3 regions of the Paenibacillus hebaui genome follow, and region 1 is predicted to be linked to each of the others. Evidence: riboswitches for the same ligand, from Rfam matches in the RefSeq annotation. Region 1 holds a riboswitch; each other region holds the start of a gene.
The links. Region 1 has a riboswitch for cyclic di-AMP ahead of ACR32F_RS06915 (hypothetical protein). Riboswitches for the same ligand answer to the same signal wherever they lie in the genome.

Region 1 (3,280 bases):
TTTCGCCTCCTACATTCGTTAAATGTTATGTTAAATAACATTTGTACTCCTGTTTAGTTTGTTTTATGTGTGTAAATCCGAATTATATGTTATATATAATCACACAAATATCTGATTTTTGTCAATAGTTCTCTGGTATTTAAAGTAAAATAGTTTTTGTGTTATTATATATGACTTGATGAGTAGTTTTTAAAGGTGAAATGAGATCCAATGTAATGATATGCATTTGATAGGATAAAATGACGAGAATATCCGTTTTATGAAGAAAAAACGAACGTTAAAATGACATTTGAAAAAATACTTTACTTTTAAATATGAACCGGGTATAATCAATTCTGTTGCCGATTATTTACGACATGCGGTCGTGGTGGAATGGCAGACACGCTACCTTGAGGGGGTAGTGGGCGTATGCCCGTGGAGGTTCGAGTCCTCTCGCCCGCATCATAATGAATGATAAGAAGAAGCTTCCCATATTGGGTGGCTTCTTTTTTTTATTGTACGGATAGGCAGATCCGCAAACGAAAAAGGTCATCCGTTTGCCCAGGTTGAATTGTTGTTCTCCACGGGTTCGGATGACCTTATTATGTTATTTATTGCATTTATGCCAATGGCTTATTTAAGCAAATCCTTAATGTCCGCCTCAATCTTGTCAGGTGTTGTTTTGGGTGCATAACGTTTCAGAACACGTCCGTTCTGATCGACAAGGAATTTGGTGAAATTCCACTTAATTGCTTTGGAGCCGAGCACACCAGGAGCCTCTTTGCTGAGATGCTGGAAGAGAGGGTGCGCGCTCGAACCATTCACATCGATTTTCTCAAACATCGGGAAGCTAACACCATAGTTCATCTGGCAGAACTCAGCAATATCGTCGGAAGAGCCTTTTTCCTGTGCAAACTGATTGCTTGGAAAACCGAGAACTTCAAAAGGGGAGTCCTTAAACTTGTCTTGCAGCTCTTGCAGACCTTTGAATTGGGGTGTGAGGCCGCATTGGCTTGCTGTATTCACGATAAGCAGTACTTTGTCACGATATTCAGACATTTCAACTTCCTGACCGCGAAGGGTGTTTACTTTGTATTCATAGACTGACATGAGAATCGCCTCCTATTATGTGTTCTTCTATTACCTATTATATTGATTGCAATTAAATAATGCAAAATTAATATCGTCTTTTATGCTCATTTAGGGCATGTATTGTATAAACTGTGAATGATATTCCTCATGATTTTTGAAAAAAAGAGAATTAGAGAGATTTGAAGACTTGCATGTAGTATAAATACGATGTAAGCGTTATTATTGGCATGGAATGGTGAAAATCCGCCGATTCGGTGATCTGTGAAGACTTTACACCGATTGGGCGCGGGTGTATGATTCATATCGTAATTTCAATTTAAATTAAATTTTTTACATGAAAAACGAAACAAACGATAATATCGCTCTGATTAATCATAATAAGGAACGATGTTTTAATCGCTGAGTTTCCATTCATTTCATGGGTGGGAAACGGGGGAACCAACAGGATGCGCTGTTCACGACAGTAGGCATCCATGGGGTGAATTTTCCGGTGACAGCCGGAAATAGGGCGACTCTCGCGCCCGAATCCGTCAGCTAACCTCGTAAGCGTTAAAGGGAGAGGCAACAAGCCGTACGCTGGTTCATGGCGTTTTTCGCTATGAATTATTTAAGAAGCGTCCGGGAGGCCTTGGTCCCCCACGCTTCTTTTTTGTTGTCTTTTCACGCTAAGGGAGGAACGAATGATGGATAAAGAGATGATCTTAGTGACTGCTCCAAATGAGGCAGGCCGTAAATTTATCAAGCTGCTGATGTACAAAAAAATGCCGTTTGCCGTTCTGACCAACAGTGCAGGGGAAGAACGGAGGCTTCGGAGAATTGGAGTGGAGCATGTCATTCGCATGAATACGGCTGCAGCTCAGAAATGGTTTCTGCCGCAGGGCAGCGTCGGCAACGTTTTTATTTTTGAGAACAGTCTAAACCTGACCTGTCGGTATTTACAGATCTGTCGCTCATGGACTTCCAAGTCTCTATGTGTTATTACAGAGCAAAGCCATCCTAAAGGAATCTACCGAGGTATGGGAGCAGACCGAATTGTTTATTCTTTAAATGGTGAGGTTGGGTTCTTGCTTAATGGTTAATGCGCTCGCTTGTGATTGATCCGGTGTCAGCTGCCTGTTATAATTGTAATTATAAATAAACGGAATTCTGAGGAGACTCATGCATGATGGTGAGTCTTCTTTTTTATGATTCAGGCAATGGAAGAGATCGTTTTCCTGTGGCTCACAAGGAGGAATAGGCGTGCCGGATGTACATGGGTTAAAGTGGTTGTTCTTTGATGTAGGGGATACGCTGGTGGATGAATGGGAGCCAGTGGATGATATTATCGGGCAGTTTGTTCGCGAGGCTTGTGCGTTAGGATATTCGGTGAAAATAGAGACGGTACGAGAGCTGTTTGCTTTGTGTTACCGAAATTATGAGCAGTGGCCGATGAAAGTAGCCATTCGCACATGGATCAGTGATGCCGAACATCGGGAGCGGATTCAGGAAAGATTGAAGTTTCGCAAGGAACTTGAACGTCCCTTTGCGTCTGCCGACGTTGTTCTCCAGACCTTGTCGGAGCATTATAAGATTGGCATCATTGCCAATCAGAGTCCGGGGACAGAAGATCGGCTGGAGAGCTACGGGTTGCGCAGATATGTGGATGTGCTCGCCTGTTCGGCTGAAGAAGGAGTGTCCAAGCCTGATCCTGAGCTGTATGCTGTAGCGCTGAAACAGGCAGGATGTAAACCCGAGGAAGCGGTAATGATCGGCGACCGGATTGATAATGACATCATGCCTGCGAAGAAGCTGGGGATGCACACGATACGGATTTTACAGGGGTATGGCAGATTCCAGCCAGAGCGTGATGATGAGGAGCGTCCAGACTGGACGATTGAATCACTGGAGCAGCTTCTGCCTCTGTTGGTCATAGATCGGGATTAGGAAACTGAAAATATATAGTAGCAATTATTCTATCATGGTAAAGTTGCTGCACAGCAGTATAAAAGGCTGATCGTCTCAAGAGATACGTGACTTGAGACGATCAGCCTTTTTGAGTTATTTGCTTTGTGCTCGGGTTGCTGCTATTAGAATGTTATTAGAACAAGAGGATGGTTTGGATAATCAGGTATACATTTAGAACAACAATAACTCCAGCGATGATCCAGGAGATGATTTTGAGCCACAATTTGTTGGCAAATGCACCCATGCTTTTTTTGTCACTCGTAAA
Region 2 (3,280 bases), 750 kb from region 1:
CAACAGAACAATTTTTTATTGATAAGCTGGCGAAATCGAAAGTTCATTTTGAACGTGCCCTGGATTGTAAACATACGGAATTCGATGACCTTTATCCCTATATGATTGAACATCCTCAATTTTTCTGGTACAAACGCTATGTTGCCTGGTCAGAATTGCTGACGATTGTAGGCTTGTGCGAAGAGTTGTCCTTCTCTTGGAAAGAACAATTTACACCGCATCAAGTTGCGTACCTTGAAGAACGTGTGATGTCCGCCAAAGTGCTTGATTTTTGGTTCGAGAAGAACGACAGCAAAGAGCACGCGCAGCGGTAACTTTCAGTCGGGGACATATTTTCGAATGACATGACAGTCCAATACAGTCACGTGAGACCTAAATGACTTTTCATTTAGGTCTCTTTTTGTAAATTAATTTGGAGTATAGGAGCCATGGACATGATTAGTGATACAGAATTGGACACCTTGCGTTTATCGGGGGAAAAAGTAAGAGTGGTGCGGGACGAGCTGGAGTCTAACGATGTAACGGGTATTGTTGTTGCCTGGGATGGCGAGCAGGTACTCATCCGCCGTCAGAATCGGCGTGTTGTTAAGCTGGATCGCCATTACCGATATCAGCTGTTCAGCGAGCCGCGCCAAAGCCCGCTTAGTGAGTAATCTCTTGTGATTTTACTGGGACCATGCGAGCAATGCTTGGAATTACCATGATGTTTTGGCATAAATGATTCACTCGGGAGAGAAGATAGGTACAGTGAGGACGTTCTGTAACTATAGTCGAGAGGAAGTGCTGCAAGCTATGACATTGATGAATGATAAAGTTCATGCCTACAAGGATCAGATTGGAGCATTGAGCGATGTGTTACCTGGTGTAGTGAAGTCTTATCATGAGTTTACCGGAGAGTGTTTTCAGCCTGGAGTCATTGATGCAAAGACAAAACAGCTGATTGCACTCGGGATAGGCTTGTTCGCGAACAATGAGGTATGTACGTTCTACCATGTGGAAGAGGCCCGTGCCAAGGGCGCTACAGATCAGGAGATCATGGAGACGGTTGCTGTGGCCGGAGCTGTAGGAGGCGGACATGCACTGTCTCAGGGTGCCATGAGGGTTCAAAAGGCGCTACATTAAGTATAGAAGTCGAGAGTACACCTGTTTCGTAAACATAAGCCCCAAAACAAAGAGGAGGTTCCGGATTTACCCGGAGCCTCCTCTTTGCAATATATCAGACCAAACCTATATTTTTCCGAGCATTTTGTTATACATAAATTGTCCTGTCACCCGGCGTGAAGTTACGTAGCGATCGTTGAAATACGGATTCGCTAGTTTGGTGATGCTTACACCCTTGCTGCTTGATGCATGAGCAAATTGTCCGCCACCAATGTATACGCCAGTGTGTGAAACGCCGTTGCCCATCGTATTGAAAAATACCAGATCACCTGTACGAAGATTGGCCTTGGATACTGGAGTACCTGCTTTGGCCTGCTGCTGTGAAGTACGAGGTAACTCAATGCTATATTTGTTGAAAATATATCTCATAAATCCTGAACAATCAAACCCGGCGAGAGTAGTACCACCCCATTTGTAAGGTATGCCAGTCATGTTGTCAACTACGGTGTTAATACTACTTGCCTGTGTGCTTGTTGCACCGGATGTGAATAGAACTGCTGCTCCAAAAATAGAGATGATAAGCTTTTTCAAAATTTATTGTTCTCCCTTCGATGCCTACGGAGTTAGCTAAGGGTTCGGTTGAAGGTTCCCTATATTTCCTATGTACAAGAATAATTCACCCAGAATGGTTCCTCCGTTTTCAAACATGAAACTCGGCAATGAATAATTAAGTTTTTGTAACCTTTTGACACTATATTGCATAAATGCGTAAATGTCAAACCTATATTAATAACTTCTTAGCACCTCAATGTTAAAGGAATTCAAGCTTTTTAGGTGGAATTGATGTTGCCGTCTAGATATGCTTGATGACAAAAAAGTAATATTGTTTCAGCGGTCATCCAATTGGACAAATAAGTAAGTTTGTCTTTTGTGATTAAAACGATCCCGAAAGGTTCAATTCAAGTGCTTTGTTACATTTTGTTGCAAATATTGACAAAATCCGTTTTATTGCATAAGATAACTTCATTCTATACCACATATTGGATAAAAAGAAATATTAAAGGTTAGATAAATAAATAAAGGAGGAGGGAAGGGGTTTATTTTGTAGTAATCAAAAAAAATTGGGGAGAGTGAATGAATTGTTAAAACCTAAAGCGAGATTTGCATCTTTCGTATTGGCATGCACGTTTGTTCTATCTATTGTTGGGGTGGCATTCCAACCTGTTGGAACCGTGTCTGCTGCTGATGCTTCCGGAACTACAGCCAGTCTTTCTGATATTTTGAAGAACCAGAGAGCTGACGGAGGGTGGAGAAAAGATTACAGTCAAAATAGCGGGGAATGGGCAAAGTCCACGATCGACAATAAAGCTACATACTCAGAAATTAGAAGATTGGCTAAGGAATTCAAAAAGACAAATGATCCGCGCTACTCAGCTGCTGCGATCAAAGGAATCAACTTTTTGATCAATATGCAGTATTCGAACGGCGGATGGCCTCAAGTCTACCAAAGCTCGGGATATCACAAGCACATTACTTATAATGACGATGCCATGATTAATGTAATGTACATGCTGGATGAAGTAGCAGCGCGCAAGGGTGACTTCTCGTTTATCGACAGCACACTTGCCAATCGAAGCAACAACTCAGTTGCTAAAGGGGTAGATGCTATCCTGAATACACAGGTGGTTTCAGGTGGCAAGTTGACAGCGTGGGGACAACAACATGATTCCAGCTCCCTTCAACCGGCAGGAGCAAGAATTTATGAAGTACCATCTCTGACGGCTAGTGAGAGTGTAACGATTGTTAATTTCCTGAAGACCAGACCTGCTAATGCCAAAATTACGGCATCCATCAAAGGAGCAGAGGCTTGGTTCAACAAAGTGAAGATTTCGGGATACAAGTACGAAAGAGCAAACGGAGACAGCAAAATTGTCGCTGATTCCAAAGCGGCACCCATCTGGGCTCGCTTCTATGAAGTGGGGACAGATAAACCGATCTTTATTGGTCGTGATGGGGTTGTTAGATACAAATTAAGTGATATTGATAAGGAAAGAAGAGGCGGTTATGCATGGTATGGCAACTGGCCTTCCAAACTGTAACATTTAAACAAACGTGAGGCTTGACATTGTACATCGATAGCTGGCTATAAGCGAAGCCCGAACTGGACATGAATGTCTGG
Region 3 (3,280 bases), 1.5 Mb from region 1:
ATTTAATTTCGGTAATGATTAGTTGAGAAAAGGGATAATATTTATTCGACACGAAGGGAGCAATATACATGATGTTATTCGACACACATACTCACTTGGATGCACCGCAATTCGACGAGGACCGCGAGGACATGATTCAGCGTGCTGTGGATGCAGGGATTGGCCGTATGATCAATGTTGGCTTTAACCGGGAGACCATTCCATCCACGATGAAGCTGGCTGAGACCTATGATTTTATATACGCAGCTGTAGGTTGGCACCCGGTAGATGCGATCACGATGCAGGAGGGCGATCTGGAATGGATTGCATCTTTATGCAAGCATGAAAAAGTGGTTGCCATCGGTGAGATTGGATTGGATTATCATTGGGATACTTCGCCGAAGGAAGTGCAGCACCGCGTATTACGACAACAAATTGCTCTGGCTCGTGAAGTGAATATGCCTATTGTGATCCATAATCGGGATGCGCACGAGGATATTGTTAAGATTTTGCGTGAAGAGAAGGCGGGCGAGGTAGGCGGAGTTATGCATTCGTTCTCTGGGAGCTGGGAAACGGCGAAAATGTGCCTGGATCTGGGCTTTCATCTGTCCTTTGGTGGGCCAATCACGTTCAAAAATGCAAAGCAGCCCAAGGAGGTACTTGAGAAGGTCCCTATGGATCGGTTTTTTCTCGAAACGGACTCTCCTTATTTGACACCTCATCCTTATCGTGGCAAACGAAATGAGACAGCGCATGTACGTCTGGTTGCGGCAGCAGCTGCGGAAATTAAAGGTATTTCCTTAGAGGAAATTGCTGCAATAACAACCAAAAATGCCATGGAACGATTTGGGATTCGTTAAGATATCGAGTAAATCAGGTGAAAAAGGGAGTTAAGCGGAGTTAATTTGCTCTTTGATCCAAATAAATCAAGAATATTACAATATTTTAACCAAATATTCAGAAAAACGTACTTGATCGATGCTTTACAACATGCATCAAAACAGGATATCATCTTTTCAGTGAATTGTTGCGCGGAAAATTGGACAGATGTTCGGGGGATGAACAAAGGGACACTTTCCGATGAAACAACATTACTTTCATGAATCAGTCTCGCTGAGTCTCCGTTAACGGAGAGCGGGGGAACCAATAGGGCTTAAACATCGGTGGAAGTAACCGATGCGCAACATTCGCTGACCCAAAACAGCGAATGGATCTGCGAAGCCGTATTTGATTTCTTCTTTGGGTCTCGGGGTGAATTCAAGGGCGTCCGCCATGAGCGGATGACCTGAGATAGGGCGGCTCTCTTTCGCCCGAACCCGACAGCTAACCTCGCAAGCGGAAAAAGAGAGGCAACCTCGTGCATGAATTTCCGATATTCAAAATCATTCGGAAGCCACGAAAGAGTTCCTCTTAAACTCTTTCTTTGGCTTTTTTGTTTTTGAATAAAAGAAAGACAGTCATCATACGGTAAGTATTCAGGACGATGACATCATGTTGCGAAGATTGGTTCATGGTGCAGAACCGGTTATGTTAGTCTAACCTGTGTTCTGTAGAAAATTTGGTATAGTCACGTCAAAGACATCATGCATTACTTTAGACGGCGAGGCTATGAAGGAGGACGGAGAAGTGGGCACATTCCAACCAGAAGAGACCCATGAGTCACGATCATCCAGTAAGTCTTTCGCGTTGCGGTGGAAGCATGAGAACTTGCGTCAAATGGCATTGATCGCGATTTTCTCAATTGCGCTTACAATCATGATCTTGTTAGTCGTTTACGGTCAGGCCGGGAAGCAAATTTCACTGGTTATTGATGGCAAAGCTCAAGCGGTAGAGACTCGTACAGGAATGCTTCAAGAAATGTTGGAGGAGCAGTCAATCACAGTCAGCCCTCACGATCAGGTATCCATGCCCTTGAACGGGGCCATTGCAGATGGAGACCGCATCGTTATTGAGCGGGCCGTTCCAGTTAATATTACGGCAGACGGAAACACCAAGACTCTGTATACAACCGATTCATCGGTCCAAGATGCGATTCAAAAATCAGGTATTCAGATTGCAAGTAAAGATAAAGTGTATCCTGCACTTGGGACCAACATTAAAGCGGACATGAAAATCCGTGTAGTGCGTGTAACAAAGCGTACAGTAGATGTGAAACAGCCGGTTGCTTATAAAGTGATCAAAACGGCTGACCCTAGCTTGTACAAAGGCGACAATCGCGTCGTTGTCAGTGGTAAAGAAGGCACCATTGTACAGCATATTGAAAAGGTGTTCCAAGATGGAGAATTGGTCTCCAAAAAAATGGTTGGCAAATCGGTTGCTAATAATCGAGTTGATAAAGTGATCGCTGTTGGCACCAAGGCTAAACCAGTCGTGAAAGAACCGAAGATTCAGACGGTATCGGCTAAAACATCTACAACCAAAAAAGCAACGACAACGAACTCGAAGAAAACATCTGCCTCGGGCAGCAAAGTAGTTAACGTATCGGGGACTTCTTTTAAATACTCCAAAGTCCTTAAGAACGTATCCATGACTGCCTACTCTTCCGAAGAGCCTGGCATTGGTACTAAAACAGCTTCCGGTACTCGTGTAACGGAAGGGCGCACCATTGCGGTTGATCCTAAAATCATTCCAATTGGCTGGTGGGTCTATATCGAAGGCCTTGGCTTCCGTCGTGCGGAAGACACAGGTGGTGCGATTAAAGGCCACAAAATTGATGTGTATTATGATAGTGTAAAGCATGCCCTGAATTTCGGACGTAAGAAAGGCAAGACGGTTTATGTAATCGGTCCGGTGAAGCCGGAAGCGAACTAATTTCGTTTTACTTTGAAATGGGAATGCTATAAAATAGTTGCATGATTGATTCATGCGGAATATGCGGCGGAGGGGTCTGAATGCAGTCTCCCCCGCCGTTTGGCAGAGAAGAGGATATTCCTCTTCTTTTTGCGTTAGAAAGGAAGAAATGGAACATGATAAAAGAAGTCATCGTGGTGGAAGGACGTGACGACACCGTAGCCATTCGTCGCGCGGTCCAGGCAGATACAATCGAGACAGGTGGATCTGCAATCAACCAGCGCATTCTGAAGCGGATTGCGCTCGCTCAAGAGAGACGTGGTGTCATTATACTGACAGACCCGGATCATGCCGGCGAACGCATTCGTAAAATTATTGCCAATAAAGTCCCAGGCTGCAAGCACGCCTTCATTCCGGAAGCCGATGCAACGCGCAAAGGGGACATTGGGATCGAGAACGCCTCACCGGAGGCGATTCGGCATGCTCTGGCGCGCGTACATACTTCATACGA

Region 2: linked by a shared signal. The riboswitch ahead of ACR32F_RS10710 (C40 family peptidase) and the one ahead of ACR32F_RS06915 (hypothetical protein) in region 1 are both predicted to bind cyclic di-AMP.
Region 3: linked by a shared signal. The riboswitch ahead of ACR32F_RS00155 (ubiquitin-like domain-containing protein) and the one ahead of ACR32F_RS06915 (hypothetical protein) in region 1 are both predicted to bind cyclic di-AMP.

What each region holds. Positions count from the first base shown of each region.
Region 1 covers NZ_CP196836.1:1,566,992-1,570,271, forward strand. Annotated here, with positions in the region: tRNA gene ACR32F_RS06905 (tRNA-Leu) at 359-441, shown strand; gene ACR32F_RS06910 (glutathione peroxidase) at 613-1,089, opposite strand; cyclic di-AMP (ydaO/yuaA leader) riboswitch at 1,459-1,635, shown strand; gene ACR32F_RS06915 (hypothetical protein) at 1,752-2,150, shown strand; gene ACR32F_RS06920 (HAD family hydrolase) at 2,311-2,994, shown strand; gene ACR32F_RS06925 (Nramp family divalent metal transporter) at 3,149-3,280, opposite strand, start outside.
Region 2 covers NZ_CP196836.1:2,317,752-2,321,031, forward strand. Annotated here, with positions in the region: gene ACR32F_RS10695 (hypothetical protein) at 1-314, shown strand, start outside; gene ACR32F_RS10700 (hypothetical protein) at 435-653, shown strand; gene ACR32F_RS10705 (carboxymuconolactone decarboxylase family protein) at 793-1,122, shown strand; gene ACR32F_RS10710 (C40 family peptidase) at 1,228-1,692, opposite strand; cyclic di-AMP (ydaO/yuaA leader) riboswitch at 1,699-1,830, opposite strand; gene pelA (pectate lyase) at 2,241-3,200, shown strand.
Region 3 covers NZ_CP196836.1:32,046-35,325, forward strand. Annotated here, with positions in the region: gene ACR32F_RS00150 (TatD family hydrolase) at 69-839, shown strand; cyclic di-AMP (ydaO/yuaA leader) riboswitch at 1,081-1,333, shown strand; gene ACR32F_RS00155 (ubiquitin-like domain-containing protein) at 1,606-2,790, shown strand; gene rnmV (ribonuclease M5) at 2,946-3,280, shown strand, end outside.